Regions from separate parts of the Streptomyces sp. NPDC055400 genome, predicted to be linked through region 1. Evidence: riboswitches for the same ligand, from Rfam matches in the RefSeq annotation. Region 1 holds a riboswitch; the other holds the start of a gene.
The links. A riboswitch is a leader RNA that binds a small molecule or an ion and turns the genes downstream of it on or off. The one in region 1 is predicted to bind ZMP and ZTP.
Positions count from the first base shown of each region.

Region 2: it holds a riboswitch for ZMP and ZTP, as region 1 does, so the genes downstream of both, ACWIGU_RS21990 (glycine hydroxymethyltransferase) here and ACWIGU_RS14960 (bifunctional 5,10-methylenetetrahydrofolate dehydrogenase/5,10-methenyltetrahydrofolate cyclohydrolase) in region 1, are expected to answer to the same signal.

Region 1 covers NZ_JBSHLM010000005.1:171,819-182,282, forward strand. The annotation lists gene ACWIGU_RS14935 (SDR family oxidoreductase) at 1-235, shown strand, start outside; gene ACWIGU_RS14940 (epimerase) at 267-1,244, opposite strand; gene ACWIGU_RS14945 (NAD(P)H-dependent oxidoreductase) at 1,341-2,003, opposite strand; partial or broken gene ACWIGU_RS14950 (helix-turn-helix domain-containing protein) at 2,231-2,479, shown strand; gene ACWIGU_RS14955 (MmyB family transcriptional regulator) at 2,635-3,099, shown strand; ZMP/ZTP riboswitch at 3,086-3,176, shown strand; gene ACWIGU_RS14960 (bifunctional 5,10-methylenetetrahydrofolate dehydrogenase/5,10-methenyltetrahydrofolate cyclohydrolase) at 3,199-4,077, shown strand; gene ACWIGU_RS14965 (hypothetical protein) at 4,098-4,433, opposite strand; gene yczR (MocR-like transcription factor YczR) at 4,621-6,108, opposite strand; gene yczE (membrane protein YczE) at 6,211-7,017, shown strand; gene ACWIGU_RS14980 (tautomerase family protein) at 7,104-7,502, opposite strand; gene ACWIGU_RS14985 (LysR family transcriptional regulator) at 7,623-8,516, shown strand; gene ACWIGU_RS14990 (deoxyxylulose-5-phosphate synthase) at 8,561-8,914, shown strand; gene ACWIGU_RS14995 (TetR family transcriptional regulator C-terminal domain-containing protein) at 9,040-9,699, shown strand; gene ACWIGU_RS15000 (amidohydrolase) at 9,753-10,464, shown strand, end outside.
Region 2 covers NZ_JBSHLM010000008.1:107,592-118,055, reverse strand. The annotation lists gene rocD (ornithine--oxo-acid transaminase) at 1-794, opposite strand, end outside; ZMP/ZTP riboswitch at 888-974, shown strand; gene ACWIGU_RS21990 (glycine hydroxymethyltransferase) at 1,036-2,484, shown strand; gene ACWIGU_RS21985 (hypothetical protein) at 2,589-3,338, opposite strand; gene ACWIGU_RS21980 (hypothetical protein) at 3,477-4,337, opposite strand; gene ACWIGU_RS21975 (RNA polymerase sigma factor) at 4,330-4,977, opposite strand; gene trpS (tryptophan--tRNA ligase) at 5,171-6,184, shown strand; gene ACWIGU_RS21965 (2'-5' RNA ligase family protein) at 6,248-6,829, shown strand; gene ACWIGU_RS21960 (decaprenylphospho-beta-D-erythro-pentofuranosid-2-ulose 2-reductase) at 6,866-7,621, opposite strand; gene ACWIGU_RS21955 (FAD-binding protein) at 7,819-9,363, opposite strand; gene ACWIGU_RS21950 (phosphatase PAP2 family protein) at 9,505-10,014, shown strand; gene ACWIGU_RS21945 (decaprenyl-phosphate phosphoribosyltransferase) at 10,053-10,464, shown strand, end outside.

The sequences.
Region 1 (10,464 bases):
CGCCTACCCCGCCTCGAAGACGGCGGTGAACATGGTCACCGTGCAGTACGCGAAGGCGTTCCCCGGCATGCGGATCAACGCGGTCGAGCCCGGCTACACCGCGACGGACCTGAACGCCCACACCGGCATCCAGACCGTCGAGGAGGGCGCCGAGATCATCGTGCGCATGGCCCAGCTGGGCCCCGACGGCCCGACCGGCACGTACGTCAGCGCGGAGGGCCCGCTCCCCTGGTGACGACGCGCGTCGCCCGACGGGGACGCCCGCCTCACACCGTCCCGTCCGCCATCGCCCGCGTGACGTCACGCCCACCGCGTACACGTCGCGCGAGGTTGGCGGCGGCGTCGGGCCACCCGGCGTGGTCGAAGGAGAAGCCCGCGTCGAGCAGCCGGCCCGGGACCACGCGGCGGCTCTTCAGAAGGAGTTCGGTGTCCGAGCGGAGCGCGAACGCGCCGAGTTCGGCCATCCACTTCGTCGCGGGAAGGCCCACCGGAACGCCCCATGCCGCGCGTAGCGCACGCATGAAGTCACGCTGCGGCAGCGGCTCGGGGGCGGCGAGGTTCACGGGCCCGTCCAGGTCGTCGCGTTCGATCAGGAACCGGACCGCTCGGGCGAAGTCACGGTCGTAGATCCAGGACACGTACTGGCAGCCGCCCGCGACCGGACCACCGAGGCCGAGCCTGGCCAGGCGCAGGAGGACGTCGAAGACACCGCCGCGATCGGGGCTCATGACCATCGCGGCGCGCAGGGCGACCTTGCGGGTGTGCGGGGTGTCGGCCCGCTCCTGCGCCCGCTCCCACACCTTGGCGATCTCGACGCTGTAACCCCAGTAGCCCGGGACGCCGGCCTCGTCGCCGCCGAGTACGCCGGTTGTCTCGTCGTTCGGCGCGGCGAAGCTGTGGGCGTAGATGGTGGCCGTACTCATCTGCAGCCACACCCTCGGAGGTCGCGCTGCGGCGGAGACGGCCTCGCCGACGACCTCGGCGGACCGCACGCGCGAGTCCATCATGGCCCGGAGGTTGGCCTGTGTGTAACGGCAACTGACGCTGCGTCCGGCGAGGTTGATCACGACGTCGCTGCCGTCGACGACCTCGGCCCAGGGGCCCAGGGTCTCGCCGTTCCAGCGGACTTCGTCGTCGTGCACGGGCCGCCGCGTGAGGACGACGACTTCGTGTCCCGCTGCGGCCAGTTCACGCTTCAGGATCGTCCCTACCTGCCCGGTGCCGCCGGGTATCACGATCTTCATGGAGCCCCCTCATCGTGTCGGCCCCACCTTAGCGCAGATATTTGAACACGTTCAAATAGAAGGGGGCCCAGGAGGGCCGCCCGCGCGGGACGGTCCTCAGGCCCGGTCGCGGACGTGCAGGTCGAGTCCGCTCGTGCCCGGTGCCTCGACCTCCGGCAGGAGCCGCATGTCGTGGTCGTAGTCGCCGCCCGTGAGAGGGCGGAAGGGGACGGGCGTGGCCGTGAAGAGTGTGTCGAGTCGTCGCGCGTACTCCGCCCGCGCGGCGGCGAATCGTTCGTCGGGCAGTTCGTTCGAGCTGTACACCGCGAACGGCTCCAGCGGGTTCATGCCGGTGAACCAGAACAGGCCGTGCTGAATGGGGTGCAGAACGTCCGCGAGGCTTCCGTGGACACCACGGTCGGAGAACGCGGACTCGCGCGCGCCGACCGTCACCGACACGAGCGCCCGCCTGCCCGGCAGGGAGCTTTCGCCGTACGGCGGCGGGACCGCGGGGCCGTACGCGAAGCCGCTCGTGAAGACCCGGTCGATCCAGCCCTTGAGGATCGCGGGCGCCGAGAACCACCACATCGGGAACTGCAGGACCACCGCGTCCGACCAGCGCACCTTCTCCTGCTCCGCCGCGATGTCGGGTGACAGACCGCCCGAGAGCGTCGCCCGCTCGGAGTCGGCCATCACGTGCAGCCGGGCCGCTCCGGTGCGCTCGGGGAAGTCCTCGGCGTCCACCGTCGCCTTCCACTTCATCGCGTAGAGGTCGGACACCCTCACCTCGCCCCGCCGTGCGCAGGTGCTCGACCGCGAAGCCGGTCAACGCGGAGTTGAGCGAACGGGGTTCCGGGTGGGCGCTGACCACGAGGATCTTCTTGGGCTGCCGAGGCGTCGTGTCGTTCATGCCACCACGTTCGCCCAGGCGCGTCCGGGCAGCCAGCACCCTGGTCAACGGCGGAACGCTCATCCTGGTACTGCGAGGGCCACGCATACTTGGGTCCATGGACGGCGTGAACGGCATCGGGGACACGGGCGCGGGCACCACCCTCACCACCGGCGGCTCGCAGCGCGGCCTCGGAGACTTTCTCCGCGCCCGCCGCGCGCGCGTCACACCGGAGCGCGCCGGGCTCTCCGGCGGCCGTCGCCGGCGGGTACGGGGACTGCGCCGCGAAGAGCTGGCACAGCTCGCCGGGATCAGCGTGGACTACTACGTACGCCTGGAACAGGGCCGCGCCACGCAGCCCTCCCCAGAGGTCGTCGACGCGCTCGCCGGAGCGCTCGGCCTCGACGCGGCGGAGCGCGGGCATCTCGCGACCCTGGCCGGTGCGCGGCAGGGCCCCGCGCCCGAGACCAGGGTCAGCCCGATGCCTTCCCGGCCTTCGCCACGAACCATCGCCTGGACGTGGTGGCGTGGAACGTCCTCGGCGCCGAGCTCATCGGCGGTCTGGGCAAGCCGGCCCGCCGCGACCGGAACAACGCGCGGTACCTCTTCCTCGACCCCGCTTCCCGCGTCGTCCACCCTGAGTGGGAGGACCGGGCGGCGGAGGCCGTGGGCCAGCTGCGGGTCTGGTCGGGGCGCTACCCCGACGACACGGAACTGGCCGCGCTCATCGCCGAACTCACCGCGCTCAGCCAGGAGTTCAGGCGTATCTGGGACAGCGGCGAGGTCGTGATGTGCGCGGCGGGGCGCAAGCTCCTGAGACACCCGGTGGCCGGGCTGCTCACGCTGGACTTCGAGACGCTGCACGTACCGGCAGTTCCCGGCGAGACGGGCCTGGTCGTGCATGTGTTCAGCGCCGAGGACGGCAGCGAGGAGGCCGCGGCTCTCGCGCGGCTGACCGAAGCCGTTACAGTGGCCCACAGGCCGTGACTGGCGCTGGGGTGGAGAACCACCGGGGAGCGGCCTGACCAAAGGGTCGATGTATGCCGTGCGCCTGGGCGAGTGGTCAATGACGCCTGGGAGGCGACCATGTCCCCGACACGGACAACCCACCTCATGGACGGCACCGGTCCCGCCCGGCGCCTCGTCGAGGAGTCCGCGGGCAAGGCGGCGGAGCTGGTGAGGCGTACGGGCTCGGCGCCCTGCCTCGCGACCGTGCTGGTGGGCGAGGATCCCGCCTCCGTCACCTACGTACGTATGAAGCAGGCCCGCTGCGCCAAGGCCGGTATCGAGTCGCGGCGCGTCCAGCTCCCCGCCACCACGACGACCGCGGAGCTGGTCGCCACCCTGCGCGAACTGTCACAGGACGCGTCGGTCCACGGAATCCTGCTCCAGCACCCCGTGGGCCCGCACATCGACGAACGCGCGGCCTTCGAGGCCATCGCTCCGGAGAAGGACGTCGACGGCGTCACCATGAGCTCGTTCGGCGCGATGGCCTTCGGGCTGCCCGGGTTCGTCTCCTGCACACCCGGCGGAATCATGCGGCTCCTCGACGAGTACGACGTCGGTCTCGCGGGCCGGCACGCGGTCGTCGTGGGCCGGAGCGCGATCCTCGGCAAGCCGGCCGGGATGCTGCTGCTCGCCCGGGACGCCACGGTGACGTACTGCCACTCGCGGACTGCCGACCTCAGCACGTTCGTGCGGGAGGCGGACATCGTGGTGGCGGCGGTGGGCCGGCCCCGGCTCATCCGCGGCGAGGACATCAAGCCTGGCGCGGTCGTCATCGACGCCGGCTACAACGCGGGCAACGTCGGTGACGTGGACTTCGACACCGCGGCCGAGCGGGCCCGCCTGATCACTCCCGTTCCCGGCGGGGTGGGCCCCATGACCATCGCCGTCCTCCTGGCGCAGACGGTCACCGCCGCATACCGCCAGCTCGGCGCGGACCCCGGCCGCGCGCTCGCCTGAGGGGACGGCGGTCCGGGGCCCTACGCGGTGGCGACGTCGAGGAGTCCGGCGGCCGCCACCGCGAGTGCGGCGCGCGGCAGCGGCTCGCACTCCAGCGGTGCGCACACCTCGAAGCCGATGTGCCGTACCGCCGTCTCACCGGAAGGCAGCATCTGGAGATACTCGGGCCCGTCGGGTTCCTCGCGGCCCAGGAGGAATGCGACGGTCAGCAGCGTTCCGGCGGCGACCCCCGGGGATCCGGCCTGCGGTTCACGGGCGATCAGGGTGAACTCTCCCTCGTACGGGCCTGGCGGCGGCTCGGCCAGAAGCCACTGAGCGAACTCGGCGGCCCGCGCCGCGCCTTCACCCAGTGGCACGCGCCCGAGGAAGTACGCCCCGAACCACCAGCCGCCGTCCGTATCTGTGCCGAGGGCCGATCCACAGCTCCTCGACGGGCCGGCCCGGATAGTGGGTCCCGCGCCATGCGAGGCGGAAGAGGGGACCGGTTCCGGGACGGGGGCGATCCGCGTACGGCATCGAGTGATCTCCTTCGGGCACTGGCGCTCAGACCACCCAGTGCGGTCGGCGCGCGGCTGATGCCGAGGGGAGGCCGGCGGCGAGCGCGGTCGCCATGCGGTGGACGGCCTCGCGCAGGGTGTCCGCCGAGGTCGTGTACGGGATGCGCATCCGCTGCTCGAAGATGCCTGGGTCGGTGGCGAAGTGGGCGCCGCTCTCGATCCGGACGCCGTTGTCGAGGGCCCGCTCGGACAGCGCGGAGGCGACGGGTTCGCCCAGGTCGACCCAGAACGACAGCCCGCCGGGCGGCAGTTGCCAGGTCCAGTGCGGCAGGTGCTCGCCCAGCGCGGCGGCCAACGCCGCGCGCTGTAGCCGTAGTTGCTCAAGGCGGGGCGGCAGAAGCTCGTCCGACCGGTCCAGGAGGGTGAGGGCCAGGAGTTGGTCGACGACCGATCCGCCCATGTCGGTGGCCACGCGCTGGCCCGCGAGTTCGGTGACGAGCGGTGCGGGCGCGCGCAGCCAGCCGATACGCAGGCCACCCCAATGGGTCTTGCTCATCGAGCCGATGGCGATGACCTGGCCGGCGCCACCCTTCGCGGCGTGGGAGGCGAAGGGAGGCGGGGCGGGCACGTCGAGCGCGAGGTCGGCCAGCGTCTCGTCGATGACCAGCCATGTCCCGGAGCGCTCCGCCGCCCGCAGGACGCGCGCCCGCTCCTGCTCGGGCATGAGGCAGCCGGTCGGATTGTGGAAGTCGGGGACCAGGTAGGCCATTTGGGGCACGGCCTGGCGAAGGGTCGATTCGGTGATCTCGATGTCCCAGCCGGTGTCGGTCACGGGGACGGACACGGTGCGCAGCCGGGCTCGGCGCAGGGCGTCAAGGGCGTTGGGGTAGGACGGGTTCTCGACCATGACCCGGTCACCGGGGCTGCTCAGGAGTCCCAGGACGAGTGTCAGCGCGTGCTGCGCGCCGGACGTCACAAGGATCTGTTCGGGCAGGGTGGCGAGACCGCGTCGGGTGTAGCGCTCGGCGATGGCGGCGCGCAGGTCGGGCAGGCCGTAGGGGTGGTAGCCGGGGGTGTGCGCCTGCTCGGCCAGTTGCGGGGTGATGTGCGCGAGGGCGTCGACGAGTGCCTGCCGGGGCAGCCCGGGCGAGGCTCTGGCCAGGTCGATCGCGGTGTCCGGGGGGCCGAGGAGGCGTGTGATGCCACTGGGGGTGCGGCCTTCGGGCAGGGCGGTCCACGTGCCCGATCCCTGGCGGCTGTGCGCGTAGCCGCTCTCGCGCAGCAGGTCGTACACGGCGGTGACGGTGGTTCTGCTGGTGGCGAGGGCTGCGGCCAGTTCGCGCTCTGCGGGGAGCTTGACGTGCAGCGCGATGCGTCCGTCGAGGATGAGCGTGCTGATCGCCTGGGCGAGGTGGCGGTAGGCGGGTCTCGTGCCCGAGATGTCAGGAAGCATCGCGGCGAGCCGGCGGCTGCCCAGGGTCCGGTCCGCGCGGCCCACCCTGTCCACGGGCAGGAAGGCGTTCGCGTCAGTCAAACCATTCTCCCCAGATTGGCCATGTTATGCGGGCCAATGACTCTACAGAGTTGCCGCAATGGCCTTGAAGGCATACGACACCCAGGGCGGAGACAGGCACACATGCGGCACGACACGGGTATGACGGGCCACCTCGAGAAGGCGGCACCTCAGAGCAACGACATCGGCGCAGCGACCTCGCCTCCGGGGCCCGGCGAGATCCCGACGACCGCACCCCGGACGCCCGGTGGCGGCGCCCGCACCACTCCCCCACTCACCTACGTACGCTTCGGGGAACGCCCGCTCCGCCGCCTGCCGCAGTTGTTCACCGGCCTCGCCCTGTACGGATTCAGCATGGCCGTCATGGTGCGCTCCGCGCTGGGGCTGAGCCCTTGGAGCGTCCTCAACGAGGGGCTGGAGAAGCACACTTCGCTGACCTTCGGCACACTCACCGCCGTCGTGGGTGTGTCCGTCCTGCTGCTGTGGATCCCCCTGCGGCAGCGGCCGACGTTCGGCACCGCCGCCAACATCGTCGTCATCGCCTTCTCGTCCGACCTCGGGCTCACGCTCGTCCCCGGAGGCCTGGCACTCCCCGAGCGCGTCGGGCTCCTCCTCGCCGGGATATCCGCCAACGCCCTGTCCGTCGCCGTCTACGTAGGCGCACGGTTCGGTCCGGGGCCCCGGGACGGGCTGATGACCGGAGCGTCCGCCCTGACCGGGCGTTCCATCCGCGTGGTCCGCACGTGCATCGAGATCGCCGTGCTCGCATCGGGGTGGCTGCTCGGCGGCGGCGTGGGCCTCGGCACCGTGCTGTACGCCCTGACCGTCGGCCCCATCACGCAGTTCTTCCTGCCCCGGTTCGCCTACACGAGCCCGACCAGGACCGCACGCACGGGCCCGTCTGTCACCGGCTCCCGCAGGTCTTCGTAGAGTCTGTGCGTCATATCTGCCCAAGCATCTGCTCGACCGGGCCCGGTACGGCGAGTTCGACACGTGAGCGCGGGCCGTTCTTGCGTCTATCGCCGGGCGCCCTGCCGGCGGTAGAAGTCGAACTGGGTCACGCCGTCGTAGCCGTAGCTCTCGGGGTGCAGTTCGTGCAGCGCCACCCCGCAACGGGCAAGCGGGCCCAGGGTCTTGGTCATCAGCTCACCCGCCTCAGCGATGAACGCGGCCTTCTCCGCGGCGCTGTTCGTGCCGACGGTGACGGTGGCCTCGACATGGGCGTCGAGGCCATCGGTCAGCGGCCTGCCGTCCACGTAGTAGCGCTCGGCCGGAACCAGGTCGACGTGCACGATGGTCCGCGCGCCGGACTTGCGCAGTGCCGACACCGCCAGGCCGGTCAGGCCCTCGGCGAGGGTGCGCCGGACGCCGGCGGGGAGCGCGGGGTCGGTGACGGTGACACGGATGAAAGGCATGGCTTCTCCTGAGCAGGTGGGAGGAGTGTGTCCGCCGGAGCCGGCGGCACGGACCAAGACTCACCCGACCTGGCACCATTGATCCAACGCATACGTGTCATAGGTATATGAGGCCCCCGCATGACCGTGAACCTTTCCCAGTTGAGGGCGTTCCTCGCCGTCGTCGACGCGGGGGGCTTCAGCGCGGCGGCGGCCGAACTCGGGCTGAGCCAGTCGGCGGTGTCGCACGCGGTCGCGTCCCTGGAACGCGAGTTGACCGCTCCGCTGCTGGTGCGTGCCGTCCCGGTGCGGACCACGGCGCTCGGCGAGCGGGTCGTGCCGCACGCCCGGACCGCCGTGGCGGCGGCGCGGTCCGTGGAGCAACTCGCGTCGGACGCCGCCGCGATGACGGGCACGGTACGGCTCGCCGCCACACCGACGGTCTGCCAGGGTCTGATTCCCGGCCTGCTGCGGCACTGGGGCGAGGGCCAGCCCCATATCACGGTCCGCGTCTTCGAGGGGGACAGCTCCGAGATCGCCGCCTGGCTGGAGAACGGGACGGCCGATGCCGCCATCCTGATCGACCCTCCCCCGGGCCGGGGCATCCAGCTCGCCGCGGACAGCTACCGGGCCGTGCTGCCCCTGGACCATCCCCTCGCCGGCGAGCCGGTCGTCGACATCCGCGACCTGGAGGACGATCCGTTCCTGATCTCGCCCAACGGCTGCGAGGACCGCATCCGGACGATCCACCGTCTCGCCGGGCTGAGGTTCACACCCACGCACCGTGTACGGGATCTGGCGACCCTGATCAGCATGGTGCAGGCCGGTATCGGCGTGACCGTCCTGTCGGAGGTGTCCCGCTCCCTGATCCCGCCCGACCTGGCGCTGCTGCCGGTGCACCCTCAGACCTCGCGCCGCCTCGTACTGACCGGACCCCGCGCCCGCCCCTGGCATCCGGCCATCCGCACCCTGGCGGAGTCCGCCCTGGAGCATCTCGCCTCTTCCGGTGCCACGCCGGTCGCACACGCGGGCTGAAGAATTCCGTCGAAGCCACGGACGGTGCTGATAACTGTGGCCGCATGACCCATGGGAAGACTTCATACGTGTGCCTGCCCTGCCGGGTCTCGTACAAGCAGGCCTACGACCGGGGCAGGGAGCGGATCTGTCCGCGCTGTGCTGAGCCGATGATCCATGCGGGGTCGGCGTTCGCCGCGCCGCGCCGCCGGGACACGGCCGCGTGGCGGGCGCTCACGGTCCTGCTGAACGCGGGCGTGGGCTTCCACAAGAGCTGCTGCGGCGGCCCGGGGTTCCGGCCCCGCAGTCCGCGTGAGGTGCGCGAGCGCCTCGCGTACGCCGAGCGGTCCGGTGAGCCCGTCGCCCGCGCGCTCACGCGGTATGACGTGCCGTGGATCGGCGGGCCCGGTCGGCGTTGACGGGTGCCGTCGTGTCGAGCGGCGTGGGCGCAGAGCGCGACGGCCGCCGCGCCGGGGGTGATCCGGTGACCCCCTGACCGGCCACGGGCTTGCTTATTGGTCACACACTCAATAATATCCCGGGTATGCCGTCACGCGTCCAGCACAAGCGAATTCGGAAGACGCCGGCCGCCCGACGTGCGGAGATCGTCGACGCGGCCGCCGCGGTAGCCCTCGCCGAAGGGCTCGAGTGCGTCACTCTGCGGCGGATGGGCGAGGAGCTCGGCGTCCGCCCCGGGCTGATCAGCCACTACTTCCCCGCGGCGGACGACCTCGTGGCGGAGGCCTTCGGCAGCGCCGCCGGCGCCGAGCTCGACAGCCTGCTGCCCGCCGAGCGGACCCAGGGGATGCCCACGCTGCACCTGGGGTGGTTCTTCGCGCGCGCGACGGGCGCGCCCTACGACAACATCAGCCGCCTCTGGATCAACGCGCGCCACCTCAGCCGCTACCGGCCCGTCCTGCGCGACCGGGTCGCCGAGCAGGAGGCGGCCTGGCGCGAGCGGCTCACCGGCCTGATCCGGGAGGGCGTCGACCGGAACGAATTCCGTACGGACGACCCGTATGTGACGTCCATTCAGATCCTGGTGGTGCTCGACGGCCTCGGAGCGCACGCCAACACCGACACGAGCAACCGCCCCGCCGCGGTGTCGCGCATGGCCGCCACGACGGCGGAACGCGAACTCGGCCTTCCGAACGGGACGCTCACCAGAACCGGCGCATCGCTCACGGCGTCACCCACCGGCTAGGACCTGGCCCTCCCCTCCCCGGCCACCACCCACCCGCCCTGCAAGGAGCCGCCGTGCCCACCCCGCTCGTCCTGTTCTCCGCCCGCCTGCTCGACCCGGTCACCGGCGCGTTCCTGCCGCAGACGGCCCTCGCCGTGTCCGGCGGCCGGATCTCCGCCCTGGGTGACGACCGCGGCATACGTGAGCACGTGGACTCCTCGACCACGGTGATCGACCTCAAGGGCGCCGTGGTGACGCCGGGCCTGGTCGACGGACACCTCCACCCCGTCTCCGGTGCCGAACTGACGCACGGGCTCGACCTGTCGGACTGCACGGACGTGGAAGGCGTGCGTGCGACGCTCGCCGCCGAGGTGCGGAAGCTGACGCCGGGGGCGTGGCTGCACGGCTGGGGGCTCGACCCGAACGTCTTCGGAGACCGGCCCGTCGGAATCGCCCCCTTCGACTCCGTCCTCGACGGCGTACCGGCCCTTCTGCTCCTGTTCGACGCCCATTCCATGCTGGCCAGCCGGCGCGCGCTGGAACTGGCCGGGGTGGACGGCCCGCGCACCTTCGACCAGGCCTCCGCCGAAGTGGTCTGCGACGCGCAGGGCCGTCCCACCGGTCTGCTCCAGGAGGACGCCGCCTGCGAGCTCGTGGAACGCGTCGCCCCGCAGCCCACGCGGGAGGAGCGCCGCAACCGGCTCGCCGCCACGCTGCGCGCCATGGCCGCCTCGGGTCTCACCGGCGGTCACGTCATGGACGCGAACGGGGACAGCCTCGCCCTCT
Region 2 (10,464 bases), on a different contig from region 1:
ATGTCGGGCACCACGCCCTCGTGCTCACAGGCGAACGTCCGCCCGGTCCGCCCGAGTCCCGACTGGATCTCGTCGGCGATGAACAGCACGTTCCGCTCGCGGGTCAACTCCCTTACCGCCGACAGGTATCCGGCCGGCGGTACGAGGACACCGGCCTCGCCCTGGATCGGTTCGAGCAGCACCGCGACGGTGTTCTCGGTGATGGCGCCGCGCAGTGCCGTCAGATCGCCGTACGGCACGATCTCGAAGCCCGGCGTATAGGGGCCGAAGTCCGCGCGCGCCTCCTGGTCCGTGGAGAAGCTGACGATGGTCGTGGTGCGCCCGTGGAAGTTGTTGCCCGCCACGACGATCTTCGCCCTGCCGTCGAGCACCCCCTTGACCTGGTACCCCCACTTTCTCGCCGTCTTCACGGCGGTCTCCACTGCCTCCGCCCCTGTGTTCATCGGCAGCACCATGTCCATGCCGCACAGCTCCGCGAGCTGGGTGCAGAACTCGGCGAACCGGTCGTGGTAGAAGGCGCGGGACGTCAGCGTCACCCGTTCCATCTGCGCCTTGGCGGCCTCGATGAGCCGCCGGTTCCCATGGCCGAAGTTGAGAGCCGAGTAGCCGGCGAGCATGTCGAGGTACCGGCGCCCCTCGACATCCGTCATCCACGCCCCCTCCGCCGTGGCGACCACGACGGGCAGCGGATGGTAGTTGTGCGCACTGTGCGCTTCGGACGCGGTGATGAAGGTTTCCGTTACGGCATTCGGAGGAGTCGCGGCAGTCACGGGATCTCCGTTCTTACGGCTCATATGACGCGAAAACGTGAGCTTGTGGCCCCTTCCTATCGTCGCTCGCATCGTGGACCGGGAAACCTCGCCTCCCGGCGCGCCCGGTAGGGTGGCCCGCAGGGCCGTGACTGGCGCGCTGGGATGGGACCGACCATCGGGGAGCGGCCTGCGAACTGTGTGCCGTGCGCCTGGGCCGACCCGTGAACCTCCCGCTCTCGACTTCGCTCGGGCAGCGGAGGTCCCATCCGTCCGGAGGTCCGTCATGTCAGAGCCCACCCTCTCCACCGAATCCGTAGCGTTCCGCAGCGCCCTCGACGTGATCCGCGCGGTGGAGCCCCGCGTGGCCGACGCCATCGGCCAGGAAATCGCCGACCAGCGCGAGATGCTCAAGCTGATCGCCAGCGAGAACTACGCCTCCCCGGCCACCCTCCTCGCGATGGGCAACTGGTTCAGCGACAAGTACGCCGAGGGCACCGTCGGCCGCCGCTTCTACGCCGGCTGCCGCAACGTCGACACCGTCGAGGCCCTCGCTGCCGAACACGCCCGCGAGCTCTTCGGCGCCCGCCATGCCTATGTCCAGCCGCACTCCGGTATCGACGCCAACCTCGTCGCCTTCTGGGCCGTCCTCGCCCAGCGCGTCGAGGCCCCCGCCCTGGAGCTCGCCGGCGTCCGCAACGTGAACGACCTCTCCGACGCCGACTGGGCCGAGCTCCGTCAGGCCTTCGGCAACCAGCGCATGCTCGGCATGTCCCTGGACGCCGGCGGCCACCTCACCCACGGCTTCCGCCCCAACATCTCCGGCAAGATGTTCGACCAGCGCAGCTATGGCACCGACCCGCAGACCGGCCTCGTCGACTACGAAGCCCTGCGCGCCATGGCCCGCGACTTCAAGCCGCTGATCATCGTCGCCGGCTACTCCGCATACCCCCGCCTCGTGAACTTCCGCATCATGCGCGAGATCGCCGACGAGGTCGGGGCGACCCTCATGGTCGACATGGCGCACTTCGCGGGCCTCGTCGCCGGCAAGGTCCTCACCGGCGACTTCGACCCGGTGCCGCACGCCCAGATCGTCACCACCACGACGCACAAGTCGCTGCGCGGCCCGCGGGGCGGCATGGTGCTCTGTGACGACTCGCTCACAGACCAGGTCGACCGCGGCTGCCCGATGGTCCTCGGAGGTCCGCTGCCCCACGTCATGGCCGCCAAGGCCGTGGCCCTGGCCGAGGCTCGCCGCCCCGAGTTCCGCGAGTACGCGCAGTCCGTCGTCGACAACGCCCGCGCCCTCGCAGAGGGCCTGACCCGCCGGGGCGCCACCCTCGTCACGGGCGGCACGGACAACCACCTCAACCTGATCGATGTCGCCACCTCCTACGGGGTCACCGGCCGCCAGGCCGAGAACGCGCTCCTCGACTCCGGCATCGTCACCAACCGCAACTCCATCCCCTCCGACCCCAACGGGGCCTGGTACACGTCCGGCATCCGCATCGGCACCCCCGCTCTGACCACTCGGGGCCTGGGCACCACGGAGATGGACGAGGTCGCCGGCCTCATCGACCGCGTGCTCACCGCCGCCGAACCGGGCACCACCAGCAAGGGCGCGCCTTCCAAGGCCCAGCACATCCTGGACGAGAAGGTCTCCGACGAGGTCTCCACGCGAGCATCCGACCTGCTGAGCGGCTTCCCGCTCTACCCGGAAGTCGACCTCACCTGATCGCTTGCCCCTCTAGCTCTGTGATCTCCTGACCGGCCCGTCACCAGCCGCACCGACGGGCCGGTCAGTGCGTACTCGCAGCCGTGAGAGCTGAAGAGCGACTCTCAGGAGTCGATCAGCTGCTGCCGTGGTCCGGTGTCCGGCGGGGTCCCGCCCGTCCGGCGACGACGCGGCAACCTGTCGGCCAGCGGCCGCAGCACCAGAGCCAGCGCGGCACCCGCCGCCAGCCCCGGTATCGCCCACCACCAGTCCGTCCCCTCGCCCGCCCGGGCTGCTGAGGCCCGCGCGCCTGCGGACTGCCCGGCATCGCGACTGCCGGCTGCCGGAGCTCCACCGAGCGCTTCCTTGGACCGGTCGGGTGATTGCCAGGGTGCCGGGAAGATCGGGCTCCCGCCCTTTCGGGACCGCTCGCCCATGACTCCGAGGTCCTTCAGCAGCGCGCGCAGCTCTGCCGGCTTCTGCGCCTTGTGCCAGTACCCGTTGTAGGAGTCCGGCACGTGCGTCGCTGTGTGTATCCAGACGTCCTTCGTGCCCGGCGAGTCCGGATAGACCTGGTCGACCCGCCACGGCAGCACGTCGTGCACCAGCCAGGTGACATTGAGCTGACGTCCCGCGCCTATGCCCAAGCCGGGCGGCTCCTCCCGTCGGCCCTGGTCCGGTTCGCCCAGGAGGCTTTCCAGCGGCCTGTACTTCTTGTCACTGAAGTAGAGCGACGCGCTCTGGCCGCTCTCGGGCGACACCACCAGAACGCTCGTCGGTCCGCCGGCCGACGCCCCTGACGCGCTCAGCAGCATCGCGGCGAGTACCGCCGTCAGCGCCACCGCCAGCGCCGCCGGCCTTCGTACTGTTCGCATCCGTTCCCCCCAGCTGGTCCCGGCACGGCCCGTCCGTGCCGATTCACTTCTGGTACACCGCTCGACCCGACCGGGTTCCCAACTTGGGCGCGTGAGTTCCCGGGTGTGCGGGAGCTCCGCCGGCTCAGCCCCCGGACATCAGGTGACGGCGTCCGGCTTCCGTACAGACCGTGCGATCTCCATCGCCCGCTGCTGGGACTCGATTCCCTCCAGGCGGAGTGTCACCTGCTGCCGACGGGTCCACAGGAGCGTCGGGCCCGCGGTGCGTTCCGAGCGGATCCACCGGTCGCCGTTGCCGTCGAGCATCCAGAAACTGAGCAGATGGGGCTGGGCGAACCACAGCCCCGTATCCGGGCCGAGGTCGACCCAGCGCGGCTGCGTACGCACCGATTTCGTGTACCCGATGTCGAGCTGGGCCGGGTACTCGTCGAGTCGGATCGTGTGCCCGTCCTCGCGCCAGCACAGCGTGATCAAGAAACGCGATTTCGGTTCCCGCGTCACCGTGATGGCGTCCGGTATCCCCAGCTCGTCCGGCACCAGGGGTTCGAATCCGGCTTCTCGTCGGGCCTCACCCAGCGAGAGCGACGTGCCGCACCCGGGGACGTGAGCACCGGACGACGGCAGGGCCGAGGGGTCGTACCGGACCTCCACCCCGCCGAAGCCGAACCAGTCGGCGACCGCGGCCCGCACCGGAGGCGTGAGCACGAGCACCGTCAGCACTCCGCACATTCCCGCAGTGAGCATCCGCCACCGCTTCCGTATCCAGCGGCGCGCCAGCCGCACCCGGGCAGGGGCCGCCCCCGGCTCGGCCACCGGCGCCGGAACCGACTCGGCGAGTATCTGCGCCAGTACCCGCTCGGCCATCGACTCGCCGCCGGGGCCCAGACCGTCCAGGGACCTGCCCAGCGCCCGCAGCTCATCCGGCAGCCCACGACCCGCGCGGGGCCCGTCCTTGCCGGGGCCGTGGCTTCCGTCGTCCTCGTGGCGCGGCTCACTCATGCTCATCACCTCCCTCCCGCGGGTCCAGCTCGGCCGGAAGAATCCGCTTCAGCTTCCGCAGCGCGCGATTGAGCCTCGACTTCACTGTGCCGCGCGGCCAGCCGAGCGCCTCGGCCGTCTCCGCCTCGTCCATCTCCAGCAGATACCGGTACGTGACGACCAGCCGATGCTCCTCGCTCAGCTCCTCGAGCGCGGCGAGCAATGCCGTCCGCCGCTCGTCGTGGACGGCCGCGACCGCCGGATCCGTGGTCTCGGGTATCCGCGGCTCGGCCTCTATCAACGTTGCTTCCCGCCCCACGACCGAACGCTGTCGCACCGCCGAGCGCACTGTGTTCCTCGTCTCATTGGCGACGATCGCGAGCAGCCACGGCTTGAACGACGAGTCGTCCCGAAACTGTCCCAGGGCGCAGTAGGCCTTGAAAAAGGCCTGCTGCACCACGTCCTCCGCATCCGCGCCCGCCCCGAGGGCCCGGGCCGCCCGCAGCGCCAGCCCGGTGAAGGCGCGCACCAACACCGCGTACGCCTCCACATCTCCGGCACGCACGCGAGCGATCACCGCACGCTCGTCGTCGACGGCGCGGCCCCCCTCCAGGACCTCCCCCTGTGTCCTCACATCGTTGATACACCGCACCCCGCGCATCGGTTCCCACCCGTCGCACAGGTTTTTCCGAACTCGCTCCGCAGGCAGGTCGGAAGGGAGATCTCGGGGCCAGATCCCGGCGACACGCCGGGCGGGGTGGGCGATGGCTCTCCGTACACGGTTTCGGCACTTGTCGTGCACCCGTCGCCCACCTGTCTCCAACCAATGAGAGACACCTGAGACAATGAGGAGCATGGCCTCTGATCGTCCCCGCGTGCTCTCCGGAATCCAGCCCACCGCAGGCTCGTTCCACCTCGGCAACTACCTCGGCGCGGTCCGCCAGTGGGTGGCGCTGCAGGAGTCTCACGACGCGTTCTACATGGTTGTGGACCTGCACGCGATCACCGTGCCGCAGGACCCGAAGGAGCTCCGGGCCAACACCCGGCTCGCCGCGGCGCAGCTCCTCGCCGCCGGCCTGGACCCGGACCGCTGCACGCTGTTCGTGCAGAGCCACGTCCCCGAGCACGCGCAGCTCGGCTGGGTCATGAACTGTCTGACGGGCTTCGGCGAGGCCTCCCGCATGACGCAGTTCAAGGACAAGTCCGCCAGGCAGGGCGCCGACCGCGCGACCGTCGGCCTCTTCACGTACCCGATCCTCCAGGTCGCGGACATCCTGCTCTACCAGGCCGACCAGGTGCCCGTAGGCGAGGACCAGCGTCAGCACATCGAGCTGACGCGCGACCTCGCCGAGCGCTTCAACGGCCGCTTCGGCGAGACCTTCACGGTCCCGGCGCCGTACATCCTCAAGGAGACGGCGAAGATCTACGACCTCCAGGACCCGTCGATCAAGATGAGCAAGTCGGCGTCGACGCCGAAGGGGCTCGTCAACCTTCTCGACGAGCCGAAGATCACCGCCAAGAAGGTCAAGAGCGCGGTCACCGACACCGACACCGTGATCCGGTTCGACCCGGAGAGCAAGCCGGGCGTCAGCAACCTCCTCGCCATCTACTCCACCCTCACCGGCACAGGTATCCCGGAACTGGAGCAGAATTACGAGGGCAAGATGTACGGTGCGCTCAAGACGGACCTGGCAGAGGTCATGGTGGACTTCGTGACACCGTTCCGGACCCGTACCCAGGAGTACCTGGACGACCCGGAGACGCTCGACTCGATCCTGGCCAAGGGCGCGGAGAAGGCGCGCGCTGTCGCCGCCGAAACCCTCGCCCAGGCATACGACAAGGTCGGGCTGCTGCCCGCGAAGCACTGAGCCCCAGCCCCGCCTGAACGGCCTGACCGCCACCCGCCCACCACACGACGACAGGAGTACGACGTGGGGACCGTAACGATCGGCGTTTCGATCGCGGTCCCGGAGCCACACGGCAGCCAGCTCCAGGAGCGGCGCACGGGCTTCGGTGACCCCGCGGCGCACGGCATCCCCACGCACGTCACTCTGCTCCCGCCGACCGAGGTGGAGGACGGGTCGCTGCCTTCGATCGAGACCCATCTCGAGGAGGTCGCCGCCGCGGGGCGGAACTTCGCGATGCGGCTCGCGGGGACGGGAACCTTCCGTCCGCTGTCTCCCGTTGTGTTCGTACAGGTCGCGGAGGGCGCCGAGGCCTGCGCATGGCTGCAGAAGCAGGTGCGTGACGCGTCGGGTCCGGTCGCGCGCGAGCTGCAGTTTCCGTATCACCCGCACGTCACGGTGGCGCACGGCATCGCGGAGGAAGCGATGGACCGGGCATACGAGGACCTCGCCGGATATGAGGCGGCCTGGCAGTGCACCGGATTCGCGCTGTACGAGCAGGGCGCCGACGGTATCTGGCGCAAGCTGCGAGAGTTCCCCTTCGGCGGCCCGGCCGTGCCCGCACAGGGTCCCGACCGTTCGAAGCGGGGCCGACAGCCGGCTCGCTGACGCGAAGCAAGTCGGCCGGCCGCTGTCCGACGCGGCTCACATCGGCAGGCGCCGGAACACCGGACGCGGGGCATGCCTGAGCGCCGACATCACCATGCGCAGTGCCCCCGGCACCCACACGGTCTCCGACCGGCGCCTGAGCCCCGTCTCGATCGCCTGCGCCACCGCTTCCGGCGTGGTGGCCATCGGCGCTTCCGCCATACCCGCCGTCATCTTTGACCGCACGAAGCCTGGGCGCACGACCATCACATGCACGCCGGTGCCGTGGAGCGCGTCGCCGAGGCCCTGCGCGAAGGCGTCCAGACCGGCCTTGCTCGACCCGTAGATGAAGTTGGACCGCCGGGCCCTCTCTCCCGCCACGGACGAGAGCACCACCAGCGAGCCGTGGCCCTGGGACTGCAGGGCGCGGGCGCAGATGAGGCCCGCCGATACCGCCCCGGTGTAGTTGGTCTGCGCGACGCGCACCGCGGACAGCGGCTCGTCCTCGTCGCGGGCCTGGTCGCCGAGGATCCCGAACGCCAGCAGCACCATGTCGATGTCACCCTCGGCGAACACCTTGCCCAGCGTCACCTCGTGGGCCTCGGAGTCGAGCGCGTCGAAGGCGACGGTACGGGCGTCGGCGCCCATGTCGCGGAGTTCGGCGGCCGCACGGTCGAGGGCGGGGGACGGGCGGCCGGCGAGCCACACCGTTCGGGTCCGCCGCGCCACGAGGCGTCGCGCGGTGGCGAGGGCGATCTCGGAGGTGCCGCCGAGGACGAGCAGGGACTGGGGGGTGCCGAAGGCGTCCTTCATGAGAACCGAACTCCAAATAGGCGGGACCGAAATCGGTGGGGGCGGGATGGGAACCCGGACGGCCCGAGCGGTGTACCAAAGGTGAATCGGTGCGGAGGGGCCGTGCCGGGGGAGGGGAGTACGACGTGCGCGCGATGTGGGCGAGCGATTGCCGGGATGTGCGAGGGCCCTGGTCGTGGCACTCGTTCCCGATCCATTCAGAGTCCGAGGCGCCGGGACAGATCCGAGCGGAACACGCCTCGCGGGTCCAACTGGTCTCGCAGGGCGCGGAAGTCGTCGAGGCGGGGATACATCGTCGAGAGCAGTTCGGGCCGTAGCCGCGCGTCCTTGGCGAGGTAGACGCGTCCGTCCGCCGCGGCCACCTCCTCGTCCAGTTCGTCGAGGAACGTGCCGAGTCCCGGCAGGTTCGCGGGAATGTCGAGGGCCAGCGTCCAGCCGGGCATGGGAAAGGAAAGCCAGCCGGGATCTCCTTCGCCGAAGCGCTTGAGGACCGCCAGGAAGGAGGGGCACCGCCGCTCGGAGATGCGCTGCACGATGCGGCGAAGCGCTTCCTCCTGGCCGTATCCGACGACGAATTGGTACTGGACGAATCCACTGCGCCCATAGATGCGATTCCAGTGCGGTACGCCGTCGAGAGGGTGGAAGAACGAGGAGAGCTTCTGGATCTCGCCGACGCGTGACGTAGGGGCCTTGCGGTACCAGAGCTCGTTGAAGAGGCCGACGGTCCTCCGGCCCAGGAGCCCCTCGGGTACGAATCCGGGCGGTGCTGGGAGCTGTCCGGGGCGGAACGCCAGCGGCGCCCTGCGGGCCCGTGCGGGAACGGCGTCCAGCGGGGCGTGATCACCGCGTGTGAGGACCGAGCGGCCCATCGAGGCGCCGCGGGCCAGGAGGTCGATCCAGGCGACTGAGTAGCGGTAGAGGTGATCGGTCTCGGTGAGGCGGGCCATCAAGTCATCGAGGTCAACGACACGTTCGGTGTCGACCGACATGAACGAGGTTTCGACAGAGAGGAGTTGGAGGGTGACGGTGAGGATGATCCCGGTGAGTCCCATGCCGCCGGCCGTGGCGTCGAAGAGCTCGCTGCCGCGTTCGACGATCCGCACCTCACCGTCTGCCGTGAGCAGTTCCAGGGCGAGGACGTGGCGGGAGAACGAGCCCGAGACGTGGTGGTTCTTGCCGTGGATATCGGCGCCGATCGCGCCGCCGACCGTGACGTAGCGGGTTCCTGGGGTCACGGGGACGAACCAGCCCAGAGGGAGGAGCACTTCCATCAGGCGGTGCAGCGAGACGCCCGCGTCGCACAGCACCGTCCCGCCGGCCGCGTCGATCGCGTGAATGCGGTCCAGGCCGGTCATGTCCAGGACGCTGCCGCCGGCGTTCTGCGCCGCGTCTCCGTAGGCCCGGCCCAGGCCACGGGCGATGTTGCCCCGGTGGCCCGGCGTCCCGCACGCACGGACCACTGCTGCGGCTTCAGCGTAGGAGCGGGGGCGCACGATGCGGGCGGCGGTGGGGGCGGTACGGCCCCAGCCGGTCACCGGGACGGTGTCGAAGATGCCGCCGGAGGGACCGTCGTGGACGGCGTCGGGGGAAGGCGAAGCGGTGGGGGGAGCGCTGAGTGCTGGGACGGCCGGCGAGACGGGCGCAGGGGTGGGCGGCGTGGTCGGGGCGGCTGGGCCGGGGGGTGTGATGCCGGGGGCGACGGCGGGTGTGCGGGCAGTGGGGGGAACGGGATCGGCAGCCATGGATGCGACCGTATCGCCCATAGATAGGGCCTTCGCCCCAAACGAACCAAGCTCTCACCGAAATGGGTGATTGAGTGGATGTCACCCAAAATTGTCTGAGTTATGGGGGTTTTGACCCGCAGAGTGAGCCGCGTGGACGACATGGACCGCCGATTGCTGTCGGCATTGCGCGACTGCGGTACGGACCGGCGCGTGGCAGCGGCCGCGCGCGCACTGTCATGGAGCGGGGAGCACGGGGCGCTCTGGCTCGGCGCGGGGCTGCTGGGGGCAGCGGTCGACCGGGAGCGACGAGGAGCGTGGCTGCGCGGTACGGCGCTGACCGCCGCGGCGCACCTCGCCAGCATGGGTGTCAAGCGGGTCGTCCGGAGGCCACGGCCGGGTGCGGAGATGGGTGTGGAACCGCTTGTGCGGACGGCGGGGCGGCATTCCTTCCCCAGCTCGCACGCGGCTTCGGCCGCCGCTGCGGCCGTGGCGTACGGGGCGTTGAGGCCGGTGGGGGCGCGGCTCGTCCCGCCGTTGGCGGCGGCGATGTGCGTCTCGCGCATGGTCGTCGGGGTGCACTACCCGTCGGACGTGGCCGCGGGGGCTGCGCTCGGGGCAGCCGCCGCGCGGCTCGGGGCTCATTGGATGGCCGGGGGTATCCGGCCATGACGAAACGGACTGAGCGAAGGGAAGGTGTGGGGAACGCGATGGACGCGGGGGGAGCGGAAGACGGGACGTCGTCGGCGCATGCGTCCGAACAGGCGCGGCGCAGGGCGCCCACGGCGTTGTTGGACCGGCCGCGGGGGCAGTCGGTGCCGGGACCGCGTGCGGCGACGACGCTCGGCTTGCCGGCCGGCTTGTTGAAGACGGCGAGGCCGCGGCAATGGGTGAAGAACGTGCTCGTCGTGGCCGCGCCAGCGTCGGCCGGTGAACTGTTCTCGTGGCACGCGGCGGCACAACTGGTCATCGTCTTCCTGCTGTTCACGGCGGCGGCCTCCGCCGTGTACCTGATCAATGATGCGCGGGACGCCGAGGCGGACCGGGCGCACCCGGTCAAGCGGAACAGGCCCGTGGCCGCGGGGCACGTTCCGGTGGCGGTGGCCTATGTGGTCGGGGGCG